DNA from 2 places in the Cupriavidus sp. OV096 genome. Region 1 is predicted to be linked to the other one. Evidence: riboswitches for the same ligand, from Rfam matches in the RefSeq annotation. Region 1 holds a riboswitch; the other holds the start of a gene.
What was found. Region 1 has a riboswitch for glycine ahead of gcvT (glycine cleavage system aminomethyltransferase GcvT). Riboswitches for the same ligand answer to the same signal wherever they lie in the genome.
Positions count from the first base shown of each region.

Region 1 (7,533 bases):
GTGGCCCTTGCCGGTGGCGCCGAGCGAGCCGTATAGCTCCACGCGCACGCTGCCCACCTGGGGCAGCAGGCCGTCCCGCTCGAGCCCGTGCGCAAACATCAGGGCCGCACGCATCGGCCCCACGGTATGCGAGCTGGACGGCCCGATACCTACCTTGAACAGATCGAAAACGCTGACAGCCACGGGGAACTCCGGTAGGGGGCGGCGCGCAGGGCGCAGGGGCGGGGAGGCCGTCGGGAAAGTGGTCGGGTGTCGGGTCAGAGCGACATATCGGCATCGGGCCGGCCGGGCTCGCGCCACATGGCGTCGATGGCGGGCCTTGCGTGCCCGTCCTCGGACTTTTCCTTCTGGATCACGCTAATCGTGCCGTCTGTCTCAAGAATAGCGAAATGCACGTCTTCCACACGCGCGCAACCGTTGCGGCGTAGCGCCTTCTGCAGCTCGCGCGGTGTGATGCGCTCCCGGCGCATCACATCCTGGAAGATCTCGCCCTGGTGAATGATGATCTCGGGCCGGCCTTCCACCAGCGCCTCCAGGCGGCGGCTGCGCCAGGTGCCGTAGCCCACCAGCACGTCGGCGCCGAACAGCGTGGCGGCCAGGATCAGCCCGGCGGTGACGGAGTTGTCGCCGCCGTTCATGGCGTTCTGCACCGCGTTCGAGATGATCAGTAGCAGCACCAGATCCAACGGCGACAACTGGCCGATCTGGCGCTTGCCCGACACGCGCATCAGGAACAGCAGCGCGGCGTAGACGATCAGCCCGCGCAGCACGAATTCCCACCAGGGGGCGCTCAGATTCCACATGGACTAGACCTCCGCTAGGGATGGTGTGCTGCACGCCGGCCCGGGGGGCCGGGGCGGGAGGCGCAAAGCGCGCCAGCGGCGTCCGGGCAGGCCGGACGCCGCCAGACACGGCGCCTTAGTCCTGCGCGTACTCGCTCATCGGTACGCAGGCGCAGAACAGGTTGCGGTCGCCGTACACGTTGTCCGCCCGGCCCACCGGCGGCCAGTACTTCTGCGTGCGCAGCGAGGCAATGGGGTAGGCCGCTTCCTCACGCGTGTACGCGTGGGTCCACTCATTGGCGGTGATCACGGCGGCGGTGTGCGGCGCGTGGCGCAGCGGGTTGTCGTCGCGGTCAAAGCTGCCGTCCTCCACGCGCGCGATCTCGCCACGGATGGCGATCATGGCGTCGATGAAGCGGTCCAGCTCGTGCAGCGCCTCGCTCTCGGTCGGCTCGATCATCAGTGTGCCCGGCACCGGGAAGCTCATGGTCGGGGCGTGGAAGCCGTAGTCCATCAGGCGCTTGGCCACGTCCTCGTTGCTGATGCCGGTGGCCTTCTGCAGCGGGCGCAGGTCCAGGATGCACTCGTGCGCCACCAGACCGTGCTGGCCGGCGTAGAGCACCGGGAAGTGCGGCGAGAGCCGGCGCGCCACATAGTTGGCGGCCAGGATGGCGTTCTCGGTGGCGGCGGTCAGGCCGGCCGAGCCCATCATCGCGACGTACATCCACGAAATCGGCAGGATGCTGGCCGAGCCGAACGGCGCGGCCGAGACGCCGCCGATGCCGTTGTCGTCGCGGCGATAGCCCACGCTGTCCTGGTTCGGCAGGAAGTCCGCCAGGTGTGCGCCCACGGCCACGGGGCCCACGCCGGGGCCGCCACCGCCGTGCGGAATGCAGAAGGTCTTGTGCAGGTTCAGGTGCGAGACATCGCCGCCGAACTGGCCCGGCGCGGCGGTGCCGACCATCGCGTTCATGTTGGCGCCATCCACGTACACCTGGCCGCCGTGCTGGTGCACGATCTCGCAGATCTGCTGCACGCCCTGCTCGAACACGCCGTGCGTGGACGGGTAGGTGATCATGATTGCGGCGAGGTTCTGGCTGTGCTGCTCGGCCTTCTTCGCCAGATCCTGCAGGTCGACGTTGCCGTCGGCGTCACACGCCACCACCACCACCTTCATGCCGGCCATCTGGGCCGACGCCGGGTTGGTGCCGTGCGCGGACGAGGGAATCAGGCAGATGTCGCGATGGGCTTCGCCGCGGCTGGCGTGGTACTTCTGGATGATCAGCAGGCCGGCGTACTCGCCCTGCGAGCCCGCGTTCGGCTGCAGGCTCACCGCGGCGTAGCCGGTGGCGGCGCAGAGCATGGCTTCGAGCTGGTCGATCATCTCGCGATAGCCCACGGTCTGGTCGAGCGGGGCGAACGGGTGGACCTTGCTGAACTCGGGCCACGTCACCGGAACCATCTCGCTGGTGGCGTTGAGCTTCATGGTGCAGGAGCCGAGCGGGATCATGGTGCGATCCAGCGCGAGGTCCTTGTCCGCCAGCGAGCGCAGGTAGCGCAGCATCTCGTGCTCGGCGTGGTGCGTGTTGAAGACCGGGTGCGTCAGGTAGGCGCTCTGGCGGGCCAGCGCGGCCGGGAAACCATCGCCGACGGCGGCCTCGGTCGCATCGAAGGCCGGCACCGGCTTGCCGTGCGCGAAGATCTCCCACAGCGCGACCACGTCCTCGCGCGAGGCGGTCTCGTCCAGCGAGATGCCCACGCGGGTGGCGCCGATATGGCGCAGGTTGATGCCGCGCGCGGTGGCGGCGGCGTGGATCGCCTCGGTGTTGAAGCCGGTGTCCAGCGTCAGGGTGTCGAAGAACGTGGCGTTGACCGGGGTCACGCCCATCGCCTTCAGGCCGGCAGCCAGCGTGGCGGTCAGGCGGTGCACGCGCTGGGCAATGCGCTGGAGGCCCTGCGGCCCGTGGTACACGGCGTACATCGACGCCATCACGGCCAGCAGCACCTGCGCGGTACAGATGTTCGACGTGGCCTTCTCGCGGCGGATGTGCTGCTCGCGCGTCTGCAGCGCCAACCGGTACGCCTTGTTGCCCTGCGCGTCGATGGTCACGCCCACCAGACGGCCCGGCATCGAGCGCTTGAATTCGTCCTTCACGGCCATGTAGCCGGCGTGCGGGCCGCCGAAGCCGAGCGGCACGCCAAAGCGCTGCGAGTTGCCCACGGCCACGTCGGCGCCCCATTCGCCCGGCGCGACGATCAGCGTCAGCGCCAGCAGGTCCGCCGCCGCCACCACCAGCCCGCCAGCGGCGTGCACGGCATCGGCGATGGCACGGTAGTCGGCCACATCGCCGTTCACGCCCGGGTATTGCAGCAGCACGCCGAAGGCATGGGCGCCGGCGGCCTCGGCGGCGGGGCCGACCTTGACCTCGATGCCCAGCGGCAGCGCGCGCGTGCGTACCACTTCCAGCGTCTGCGGCAGCACGTCGTCCGCCACGTAGAACGTGTTCGAGGCGTGCTTGTTCACGCGCTGGAGCAGCGTCATCGCCTCGGCGGCAGCGGTGCCTTCGTCCAGCATCGACGCATTGGCGATGTCCAGCCCGGTCAGGTCCGTGACCATCTGCTGGAAGTTCAGCATCGCCTCCAGGCGGCCCTGCGAGATCTCGGGCTGGTACGGCGTGTAGGCCGTGTACCAGGCCGGATTCTCGAAGATATTGCGAAGGATGACGCCCGGCGTGAGCGTGTTGTAGTAACCCTGCCCGATGAAGCTCTTGAGCACGCGGTTCTTGTTCGCCAGCCCGCGCAGCTTGGCCAGCGCGGCTTCCTCGGTCAGCGGCTCGGTGAATTCGCCGAGCGGCATGCCGTCGCGGCGGCGGATGGCGGCGGGCACCACGGCGTCGATCAGCGCGGCGCGTGTCTCGTAGCCAAGGACCTTGAGCATGTGTTGCTGTTCGGCGGCATCCGGGCCGATATGACGGGCGGCGAAGGCGTCGCGCGCCTCCAGTTCGGCCAGCGTGGGCCGGCTACCTTGGGCGGCGTTCATGGGAAGAGGGGCGTTCATGGCAAGTGTCTCGTGGGGCGGGGCGGCAGGTGGTCAGCCTGGCCGCCGCGCGGGCATCTCGGGCGCCGTCTCCTGGCTCGGGAGACGGCTGGTGCAGCGCGTCAGGCGCCGACGCTGGCCTTGTAGGCGTCGACGTTCATCAGGCCGTTCACATCGTCGCCATTGGCCGGCTTCAGCTTGAACAGCCACGCGTCGAAGGCGTTGGCGTTGACGGATTCCGGCGCGGCGCTGGCGGCCTCGTTCACGGCGATGACTTCGCCGGCCACCGGGGCGTAGATGTCGGAAGCGGCCTTCACGGACTCCACCACGGCCAGCGCGTCGCCGGCGCCGACCGACTTGCCCACTTCGGGCAGTTCCAGGAAGACGATGTCGCCCAGCGCGTCCTGCGCGTGGTCGGTAATGCCGATCGTCAGCGTGCCGTCGGCTTCAACGCGCACCCATTCGTGCGATTCGGTGTACTTCAGGTCAGCAGGGAAATTCATGACGGATTCTCCGGGAATGCAGTGTTTGTCTTGTTTCGGTTCGCCTGCCGGGGCCAGCCGGGCAGGCGTGATGGCGACCGTTGGTGTCAGCCGGGCGGATGCCTCAGCTCACGAGTGCCTTGCCATTGCGCACAAACGGCAGTTTAACCACAGTCGCGGTCAGTTTGCGGTCACGAATCTCGACCTGGACCTCGGTGCCGGGCACAACGCCCTGCGGCAGCCGGGCAAAGGCAATGGATTGGGAGAGGGACGGGCTGAAGGTGCCGCTCGTGATCTCGCCGTCGCCGGCGGGGGTGATCACCTTCTGGTGCGCACGCAGCACACCGCCCTTGTCGCGCAGGATCAGGCCGGCAAATGTCTTATGTTGTCCGGCTGCCAGCAGCGCCGACTTGCCGATGAAATCGCGCTCGCTCTGCAGGTCGACGGTCCAGGCCAGGCCGGCGTCGAGCGGCGAGGTGTGGATGTCCATGTCCTGGCCGTACAGGTTCATGCCGGCTTCCAGGCGCAGCGTGTCACGCGCGCCCAGTCCGGCCGGGCGCACGCCCACGGACTGCAGCTTTTCCCAGATGCCGGCCACGTTCTCGGCCTCCACCACCAGCTCGAAGCCGTCCTCGCCGGTGTAGCCGGTGCGGGCCACCATCAGCTCGCCGACCATCGGGTCCCGCACCACCACCGCGTTGAACGGCTTGAGTGCGTCGGCCGGCTGGGTCGACGGGAAGGCCTCGTGCACCTTGGCGCGCGCGTTCGGGCCCTGCACGGCGATGATCGCCAGCTTGCCCACGCCGGCCGGCGCCACGTCGCCCCGGCGCGGGGTGATCGTCACGCCGCTGCCGGTGGCCGCGTTGCGGGCCGTGATCCATTCGATGTCGCCCAGCGCCGTGCTGGCGTTCACCACCAGGCGGAAGCGGTCTTCGGCGAAGAAATAGACGATCAGGTCGTCGATGACGCCGCCCTTTTCGTCGAGCATGCACGCATACAGGGCCTTGCCCGGGGTCTGGAGCTTGTCGACGTTGTTGGCCAGCAGGCCGCGCAGGAAGGCGCGCGTGTTGGGGCCGGACAGGTCCACCACGCACATGTGCGAGACATCGAACATGCCGGCATCGCCGCGCACCGCGTTGTGTTCCTCGATCTGGGAGCCGTAGTTGACCGGCATGTCCCAGCCGCCGAAATCGACCATGCGGGCACCGAGCGAGCGGTGGATGGCGTTAAGGGGCGTGGCCTGGAGCGTCATGGGAAATCCTCTGGAGCGAATACGGCAGCGAAAACGAAAAAAGGGTCATCCGCCGTGGGGATCGATGGCAATGCCACCAATCCGCCGCGGCGGATGACCCCTCTGTCCTCGATACCTGAGAGATTACGATGCAGCTTGCCGCATCGCGCGCCCCTTCGGTGGACACGCTCGCCATGCGTTGGCACGGGCGGGTGTCGCTCTCCAGAGTGCGGCATGCATCGTGTGCATGTTGCATGCCGATCCGACCGGTCCGTGGTGCCTGAGAGTTTTCGGGTGATACCCCTTCGGCGGCGCAATGGCTGCGCGCTCTCCCGGTTGGATGCGCGTGAATGTACGGGACGGGTTGACCTTTGTCAACGCGGCGCCGACGCCACCTTGCTAGGCGCCGGGGAGGGGGCTGGCTGTAATTCCTGCCGCCTGAGGTAAGGACTACCCGCGCCGGATCAACGATCCTTCGTGACGACGTTACCCACCACGCCACCCACCGCCGCGCCACCCACCGTGCCGAGCGCGCTGCCGTTGGTCAGCGCCGCGCCGCCGAGCGCGCCAACGCCCGCGCCAATGGCGGTGTTGCGGGTCTTGGGGCTCATGTCCGCGCAGCCGCCAAAGGCCGCCAGCGTGACACCGATCAGCGTGATTTTCGCCAGGGTTCGCATTGTTTTCATGATCGCCTCCGAATGTGCCGAATTTGTCATCAGGACGGCGTCGCCGCCGGTCCCGCATGACCGTATGAGGCAATCTCCATGCCCCGGATGTCCCCTCGGACGTCACTTTTACGAAGTGTTACCGCGATGAAACACTGGTAGCACTTGCGTCCTTGATGTCCGTCATCAGGCACCGGCGCAGGCCACCCTGCGTGTTAACATCGACGCCTTTCGCGCGCCCGCCAAGCGTGCGCCATCCGGCACCCGCCCACCTATGACCCACGGACTCAACGCCGCCCAATCCGAAGCCGTTCGCTATCTGGACGGGCCCTGCCTCGTCCTCGCGGGCGCCGGGTCCGGCAAGACGCGCGTCATCACGCAAAAGATCGCCCACCTGATCGAGGACAAGGGCTTCGAGCCGCGTCACATCGCCGCCGTCACCTTCACGAACAAGGCGGCGAAAGAGATGCAGGAGCGCATCGGCAAGCTGATGGAGGGCAAGACCACGCGCGAGGGCAAGCGGATTCCGCTCAAGCAGCTCACCGTCTGTACCTTCCACTCGCTCGGCGTGCAGATTTTGCGGATGGAGGCGGAGCACGTCGGCCTGAAGCCGCAGTTCTCGATCATGGATTCGGACGACTGCTTCGGACTGGTGCAGGAGCAGCTCGCCACCACGGACAAGAAGCTGATCCGTAGCGTGCAGGGCACGATCTCGCTGTGGAAGAACGGCATGATCGATCCGGAGACCGCGCTGGCCCAGGCCGCCAATGCCGACGAGCACCAGGCCGCCATGGTCTACCGCAATTACGTGGCCACGCTGCACGCCTACCAGGCGGTGGATTTCGACGACCTGATCCGCCTGCCCGCCGAGCTGTTCGCGCGCGACGAGGCCGTGCGCCTGAAATGGCAGAACCGCCTGCGCTACTTCCTCGTCGACGAATACCAGGACACCAACGCCTGCCAGTACGCGCTGCTCAAGCTGCTGGCCGGCGGCTCGCACCTGCGCGCGCCGGCGTTCACGGCCGTGGGCGACGACGACCAGGCCATCTACGGCTGGCGCGGCGCCACGCTGGACAACCTGCGCGGCCTGCAGACCGATTTCCCGGACCTCAAGGTCGTCAAGCTCGAACAGAACTACCGCTCGACGGTGCGCATCCTGGAGGCGGCCAACGCGGTCATCGCCAACAATCCCAAGCTGTTCGACAAGAAGCTGTGGTCGGAGCACGGCATGGGCGACCCCATCGCCATCCATCCGATGAACGACGAGGAGCACGAGGCCGAGTCCGTGGTGTTCCGCCTGTCCGCCCACAAGTTCGAGCGCCGCGCGCAGTTCCGC
Region 1 is NZ_FOWM01000014.1:106,842-114,374, reverse strand. Features, by position in the region: gene BM115_RS23945 (L-serine ammonia-lyase) at 1-183, opposite strand, end outside; gene BM115_RS23940 (DUF421 domain-containing protein) at 258-803, opposite strand; gene gcvP (aminomethyl-transferring glycine dehydrogenase) at 919-3,840, opposite strand; gene gcvH (glycine cleavage system protein GcvH) at 3,942-4,322, opposite strand; gene gcvT (glycine cleavage system aminomethyltransferase GcvT) at 4,426-5,553, opposite strand; glycine riboswitch at 5,646-5,768, opposite strand; glycine riboswitch at 5,790-5,877, opposite strand; gene BM115_RS23920 (glycine zipper 2TM domain-containing protein) at 5,997-6,218, opposite strand; gene BM115_RS23915 (UvrD-helicase domain-containing protein) at 6,472-7,533, shown strand, end outside.

Region 2 (7,533 bases), on a different contig from region 1:
CGCCGGCCACGTCCTGGAGTTGCTGCACCGCGCCATCTGCGCTGCGGAACAGCCGCTCGCCTTCGGGCGTGAAGGCCACGCCGCGATGCTGGCGCACGAACAGCCGAACCTGGAGGTGGTCTTCCAGCGCGCGGATCTGCCGGCTGACGGCGGACTGCGTCAGGCACAGGTCGTCCGCTGCCTGGGTGATGCTCATGCGCCGGCCCACGGCCACGAAGCCCTTGAGCAGATCGAGCGGGAACAGCCGGGCGAGCGGGACGGACATGGCGGGATGGGTGGGGAAGGTGTTGGGATTAAAGCACGGCTCGGCCCCCGCTGCCATGACCACCACGCATGGCAGGAGGGCGGAAATGTCGCTTGAGCCTGCGCCCCCGATCGCCTGAAATAGAGCGATCTCCCAACCCGATCGTCCCATCCTCCCGACATGACCCAACGCCCCGCCTCCCATGCCGCCGGCGCATTGCCGACCGGTTCGCCACCCTGGTGGCGCACCGCCTGGTTCCTGCTGCTGGCCGGCGGGCTGGTGATGGGGCTGGCGCTCGGTGCGCGCCACGTGCAGGGCCTGTTCATGCTGCCGATCATCACGGACCGGGGCTGGACGCGCGAGACCTTCGCCTTCGCCATGGCCGTGCAGAACCTGACCTGGGGGCTGGCCCAGCCGTTCACGGGCATGGTGGCGGACCGCTTCGGCTCCGCCCGGGTGATGCTGGCCGGGCTGTCGCTGTACGCGGTCGGCCTGTTCCTGATGGCACAGGCGGCCACGCCGGCGGCCTTCGTCTGGTCGGCGGGGCTGTGCGTGGGCGTGGCGCTGTCCGGCACCACCTTCGGCGTGGTCTACGGCGCCTTGAGCCGGATGATCGCGCCGGCGCAGCGCAGCCGGGCGCTGGGGCTCGCCGGAGCGATGGGTGGCATCGGCCAGTTCCTGCTGGTGCCGGGCGCGCAGGTGATGATCCTCCAGGCCGGCTGGCGCGGCGCGCTGGTGATCCTGGCCGTGACCGCCGCCGCCATGCTCCCGCTGGCGCTGCCATTCCAGGATCGGACGCACCCCGCCAGCGGTGCCGGTGCCGGGGGCGCCCAGCCGCCGCTGCTCGGGGCGGTGCGCGAGGCCTTCCGCCATTCGGGCTTCTGGCTGCTCAACCTCGGCTTCCTCGCATGTGGCTTTCAGTTGGCTTTTATCGCCAATCACCTGCCGGCCTACCTGCGGGACAAGGGCATGCAGCCGTCCGAAGGCATGGCGGCGCTGGCGATCATCGCGCTGGCCAATATCGCCGGGACGTACTGGTTCGGCGTGCTGGGCGGGCGGCATTCGCGCAAGTATCTGCTGGCCGGTATCTATTTAGTACGAACGGCGGCGATGGCGCTGTTCGTGCTGCTGCCCCTCAGCGCCGCCACGCTTTACGGGTTTGCGGCGGTGATGGGCTTCCTCTGGCTCGGCACCGTGCCGCTGACCAGCGGCATCGTCTCGCAGGTCTTCGGCGTGCGCTACATCACCACGCTGTTCGGCTTCGTGTTCTTCGGCCATCAGCTTGGCTCGTTCCTCGGGGTCTGGCTGGGCGGGGTGGTGTTTGAGGCCACGCGCTCCTACGACCTGGTGTGGATGGGGGCGATGGCGCTCGGGGTGGTGGCCGCCGCGCTGCACTGGCCGATCGACGACCGGGAGATCGTCCGCGCGGGCTGGCCGCAGCCGCAACGCTGAGTTCGGCCGGCTGGGCTATGCTTGGCATGGACTCTGGAGACATGCCATGCCCAACCCGATTTCCGGGCGCGCCGTCCGCGTCGCCCTCCTTGCCGCCCTGGCCGCCGTGGTCCTCGGCGGCTGCGCCACGCTCCAGCCGGTGCAGACCGCCCAGTCGATGCTCGGCAGCCCGCAAAGCTCGGTACGCGAGACATTCGGCAACCCGACCGAGACCTACCAACTGGCCGACGGCACCCAGCGCTGGATCTATTCCAAGCAGCCCTACGGCTTCGAGGTCTACGCGGCCGACTTCGACGCCGCCGGCAAGCTGGCCGGCTTCCGCCAGACCCTGACCGAGAAGGAGATCTACGAGGCGCGCCCCGGGGTCTGGACCAAGCGCGACATCGCCGAGCGCTTCGGCCTCCCGCGCGAGCCGGTGCAGTACTTCGCCCTGATGAAGCGCGAGGCATGGAGCTATCGGATGTACATGGCCGGCAACCTGCCGGCGCACTTCAGCGTCTATTTCGATGACGCCGGCGTGCTGGACCGCACCATGATCATCATGGACTCGCGCGGCGGGGACCGCAGCCGCTCCAAGTAAGTGAGGGCGATGGGGTGGCGCCCCGGCTAGCCCCTATAATGGGGCGCCTCCGCCATGTCGGGCGCGGCGGTTATTATCAGGTTCCCCGCCGTTCTCATGCCCTCGTACCCTCTTGTCCTTTGCCTGACCATAGCCGTGGTGTGCAGCGTGGGCATGGTTATCGCCACCTGGCCGCGCCGCGACGATCCCACGATCAAGGCTTTCCTCGTGCTGGCCGGCGGCGTGGCCATCTGGAGCGGCGGCCGGCTGCTCGAAGTCAGCTCGACCGATCTGGACGGGCGCATCTTCTGGGCCAAGGCCCAGTACGCGGGCATCGTGATGGTGCCCATCGGCTGGCTGGTGGCGATGATCCACCTGAGCCGGCCGCGCTACGTGGTGCCGTGGTCGCGCCTGTGGCTGCCGGTGCTGGCCGCCGTGGCGTCGGTGGTGATGGTGCTGACCAACGAGCGGCATCACCTGATCTGGACGCGCATCGACCTGATGCCGGCCGGCGTCTCGCCGGGCGCGATCTTCCACCATGGCCCCGGCTACGTGGTGGTGGCGGCGTGGACCTACTTCATGCTGCTGCTAAGCCTGGTTTTCCTGCTCACGGCCGAGGTGCCCAATGCGGCGCTGACCCGGCGGGGCCGGGCCATCGTGGCCAGCAGCCTCACCTTGCCGCTGCTCACCCACATGGCCTACCTGCAGCGCTGGACCAGCCCGCTCGGCGGCGACCTGACCCCGGCCACGTTTTCCCTGATGACGGTGGTGGTCTGGATCTGTGCGCTGCGTACCCATCTGGACGACATCGGCCACTACGCGCGGCTGCGCGTGTTCGACACGATTGGCGACGGCTGCGTGATCGTCGACGCGAAGGGGCGGCTCGTCGAGTTCAACCCGGCCGCCCTGCGGCTGGTGCCCGACCTGCGCCGGGGGCAGCCGATGCCGGCCGTATGGGACGAGGCGCTGCGCCAGCCGCGCGAGGCGGGGGCCGACGTCGGCGCCATCCCCTACATTCCCCAGGGCGCGCACTACGAGGTGACGGCGGAGCCGGTGATGCGGCTGGACGGCAAGCGCATCGGCACGCTGGTCTTCATGCGCGACATCAGCCGCTACCAGTCGCGCGAACTGGCGCTGACGGCCCAGCTCGGCCAGACCGAGGCGAAGCTCTCGCGCGTGGAGGCGGACCTCGACATCGACGCGCTGACCGGCATCCCCAACCGGCGTTTCTTCCAGCGCGAGTCGCTGCTGGCCGTGACCCGGGCCTTCGAGGCGGGCGAGCCGATCGGGCTGCTGATTCTCGATGTGGACCTCTTCAAGCAATACAACGACCTGTACGGCCACCCCTGCGGCGACGATTGCCTGCGCCGGGTGGCGACCGCGCTGACCAGCGTGCTGGTGGGCGAGCAGTTCTGCGCGCGGCTGGGCGGCGAGGAATTCGCGGTGGTGCTGCCGGACGCCTCGCAGGACGAGACGCGCAACGTGGCGCGCCGCATGGTGGCGGCGGTGCGCGACCTGGAGATCCCGCACAACGGCACGCCAGTGCAGCCCTTCGTCACGATTAGCGTGGGCGCGGCCTGTACGGTGCCGGACGCGCCACGGCTGGAGCCGCTGCTGCACCGCGCGGACAGCGCGATGTACCAGGCCAAGCGCGCCGGGCGCAATCGCTTCGTCCAGGACGGGAAGATCTACATGGGCCTGCAGGCATAGTGGCACGCGCAGGGGCTTGCAAAATCCGCAAGCTCCTGTAGAATGCGCCGCTCACCTTGCCCAGGTGGCGGAATTGGTAGACGCACTAGGTTCAGGTCCTAGCGGTGGCAACACTGTGGAGGTTCGAGTCCTCTCCTGGGCACCAAGATTGAAGAAAAAGGCCCCGCGCAAGCGGGGCCTTTTTCGTTGGCGCGATGGTTGTCGCCCCTCTCCCTCAGGGAGAGGGGCGGGGGAGAGGGCTGGCGGTTCAGGCAGCGATATCGCGTCCGGTCACGCCGGCCCTCTCCCCCAACCCCTCTCCCGCAAGCGGGAGAGGGGAGAAAGCACGCGGTACCGCCGCCTGCCGGATGACATCGCCCACCATCTCGGCCGTCACCGCCGACAACGTCCACCCCAGATGCCCGTGGCCCGTGTTGTAGAACACGTTGGCCTGCCGTCCGCGCCCCACGCGCGGCATCATGTTCGGCATCATCGGCCGCAGCCCTGCCCACGGCACCACGCTGCGCGTGCTCACGCCGGGGAAGCAGGTGTTGACCCAGTCGATCAGGGGCCGGATGCGGTCCGCGCGGATGTCGCGGTCGATGCCGTTGAACTCGGCCGTGCCGGCCACGCGGAAACGGTCCACGCCGAGCCGGCTGGTCACGAGCTTGGTCTCGTCGTCGAGCAGGCTGACCGTGGGCGCCGCAGCCTGGCTGGCGGCGTCGGGCAAGTTCACCGTGATCGAATAGCCCTTCACCGGGTAGATGTTCACGCGGTCGCCCAGTTGCGTGGCGAACTGCCGGCTGGCCACGCCGGCGCAGACCACTACGGCGTCGAAGGTTGTCGAACTTGTCTGATTACCGTCGCGGACGGTGATGGTGGCCGTGCGGCCGTCCGAGTTGACCGACTGCACGTCCTGGCTGTAGCGCGTGACCACGCCCAGCCGCTGGGCCGCCGCGGCCAGGCCGGAGGTGAACTTGTGGATGTCGCCGGTGGCGTCGCTCTCGGTGTAGTAGCCGCCGTAGTACTGGCCGGCCAGCGTCGGCTCGATCGCGCGCATTTCCTCGGGTGTGACCGCGCGGCGCGGCAGGCCGCCCTCGGCCAGCAGCGTGGAGACCTCGCCGGCATGGTCGAAGCCGGCCTTGTCCCGGTAGATATGGAGGATGCCCTGCCGCTTGAGATCGAAGTCGATGCCTTCCGCCTCGGCCCAGTCGAACAGGTGTGCGCGGGCGGCGATGGCCAGGCGGGCGGTCTCGATCGTGTTGGCCCGGTAGTGCGGCATGGCGGCGATGAACGCGGCGAACCAGCTCAGCTTGTGCCAGGTGGGGCGGGGGTTCACGAGCAGCGGCGCGTCGTTGCGGAGCATCCACTTGATGCCCTTGACCAGCGTGGAGCGGTGGGTCCAGACCTCGGCGTTCGACGCGGAGAGCTGGCCGCCATTGGCGAACGAGGTTTCCATGGCGGCGTAGCGATGGCGCTCGAGCAGTGTGACCGCGAAACCACGTTTGGCGAGGGCGTAAGCGGTCGTCACGCCGGTGATGCCACCGCCGATGACAGCGATTGTCTTCATGTTGTCAGGTCTTCCAGGACGTCGTGGATGGGGGGTACGTGGCGCACCATGCGCGACGCACGCCCCCTCTGTCCTTGACCTGAGAGATTCACGATGCGCGCGGGCGCATCGCTTGCTCCTTCGGTACCGTCGGCTGACGCGAGCCGGGGTTCTTCAGAGTGCAATGGCGTTACCGGTCCTTTGGCCTGAGAGTTTCCGGGGCGGTTGCTCCTTCGGCGCCGGCCTGCCGGGCGGCAGGCACAGTCTCTCCCGATAACGCGGGTAAAACGGGTATGGCGGGTGATGCGGTATGACGGGGCTACTATGCCACGGGCGGCGCCGGCGCGGCAACCCCAGGTTAGTCGAGGTCGCGCGGCTTGCGGCCGGTGATCATCGCCCCGACCAGGTTTTCCTTGCCGGCCACGCTGGTAACGATGGCCACCAGCGCGTGCACCACCACCAGCCCGAGCAGCGTGTTGGAGAGCCAGCGATGGATGTCGATGGGCCAGTCCTCGCCCCAGAACGCGTCGAAGCGGGAGAGCCAGCCGGTAACGGCGAGCAGCAGGATCAGGGTCCACATCGCCAGCATCATCACCGCGCCGAGCGGGGTGTGGCTGATGAAGCGCGGCGTGCGGCGTCGGGCCATGGCCCGGGCATGGGCCAGCACGCCGGCGGGGCGCGGCAGCCAGGCGCGGAAGCGCGCGTGTTCGCTGCCGATGAAGCCCCAGAGAATGCGAAACAGCACAAGTCCGGCGGCCACGTAGCCCAGCACGCGGTGCATCTGGTCGCCGGAATCGTCGATGAGGTCGTAGCAGACGATGGCCGCCACGCTCCAGTGCGTGAGCCGCACCACCACGTCCCAGACGCGGAGCGTGGTGGTATTGCGCAGCTGGCCGGCCGGCACCGACATGCTTACTTCTCGATCTCGGACTTCACGATGTCGAGCGTCTTCGTGTCGAAGTAGATCTCGGCCTTCTTGCCGTCCTTGGTGGTGCCATAGATCTCGTAGCAGTTGCCGTCCACCTTGAACTTCTTGATGTTGTAGCCCTGGGCCGCGATCTTGGCCTTGGCGTCGGCCTCGGGCATCCATTCGGACTTCGGATGCTTGTCGCACTTGGCGCCCGCGAAGGCCCCCGTGGAAAACGCACCGGCGATGAGAAGTACGGCCACTTTCAGCATTGCAGCTCCCGCAAGAAGCCCCATCCGGGGCGGATGCCGGAATCGTACGCGGTAACAAGAACAATTCCCAATCAATGTTTTCCCGCACGATGACCTGCATCAAATGCCGTGCGCGCCGCCCGGCGCGGCGGCTATCGGCGTGAACGTCGGCAGCGGGATTGTCCGGGCTGTGGGACAATTCCGCCTCGCCCACAGGGCGTGGGTGACGAAGGTGTCTGCATGAAATCGATCGACTGGAAAGACTGGGAAATCTTCTGCCGCGTGGTGGAAGGGGGCGGCTTCACGCAGGGCGCCGAACTGGCGGAAGTGCCCAAGTCATCGGCCAGCGCGGCGGTTGCCCGGCTGGAAACCCAGCTTGGTGTGCGCCTGTTCGAGCGGACCACGCGGCGCGTGCGCGTGACCCAGCGCGGCCAGCAGCTCTATGACCGCGTGGCGCCCCTGTTTGGCGAGTTGCGCGAGATCAGCGCCGAGGCCGCCTCGGTGAGTGCCGAGGTCAGCGGCACGCTGCGCATCGCCACGCCTTACGAGGTGGGTTCGCAGCACCTGTCCGCCTCGCTCTCCAGGTTACTTAAGCTGCACCCGTCGCTGCATGTGGAACTGGACATGAGCTGGGACCAGCCCGACCTGATTCGCCACGGCTATGACCTCGCCTTCGTCATGACCGACACCAACCTCCACGACAGCTCGTTCGCGAGCAAGCGCGTGGTGCTGATCGAGCGTGCGTTCTATGCGGCGCCCGCGCTGATCCGCGAGCACGGCCTGCCGCGCGCGCCGCAGGACCTGAAGGGCTGGCCGACGCTCGGCAACCTCGACGATGTGCAATGGGAATTCCTGCGCGATGGGGTGGAAACCTTCGCCATG
Region 2 is NZ_FOWM01000004.1:189,290-196,822, reverse strand. Features, by position in the region: gene BM115_RS11125 (LysR substrate-binding domain-containing protein) at 1-265, opposite strand, end outside; gene BM115_RS11120 (MFS transporter) at 425-1,696, shown strand; gene BM115_RS11115 (hypothetical protein) at 1,743-2,276, shown strand; gene BM115_RS11110 (histidine kinase N-terminal 7TM domain-containing protein) at 2,373-3,965, shown strand; tRNA gene BM115_RS11105 (tRNA-Leu) at 4,024-4,110, shown strand; gene BM115_RS11100 (D-amino acid dehydrogenase) at 4,213-5,514, opposite strand; glycine riboswitch at 5,678-5,776, opposite strand; gene BM115_RS11095 (cytochrome b/b6 domain-containing protein) at 5,852-6,403, opposite strand; gene BM115_RS11090 (PepSY domain-containing protein) at 6,406-6,672, opposite strand; gene BM115_RS11085 (LysR family transcriptional regulator) at 6,892-7,533, shown strand, end outside.
Region 2: another riboswitch for glycine. It lies ahead of BM115_RS11100 (D-amino acid dehydrogenase); the one in region 1 lies ahead of gcvT (glycine cleavage system aminomethyltransferase GcvT).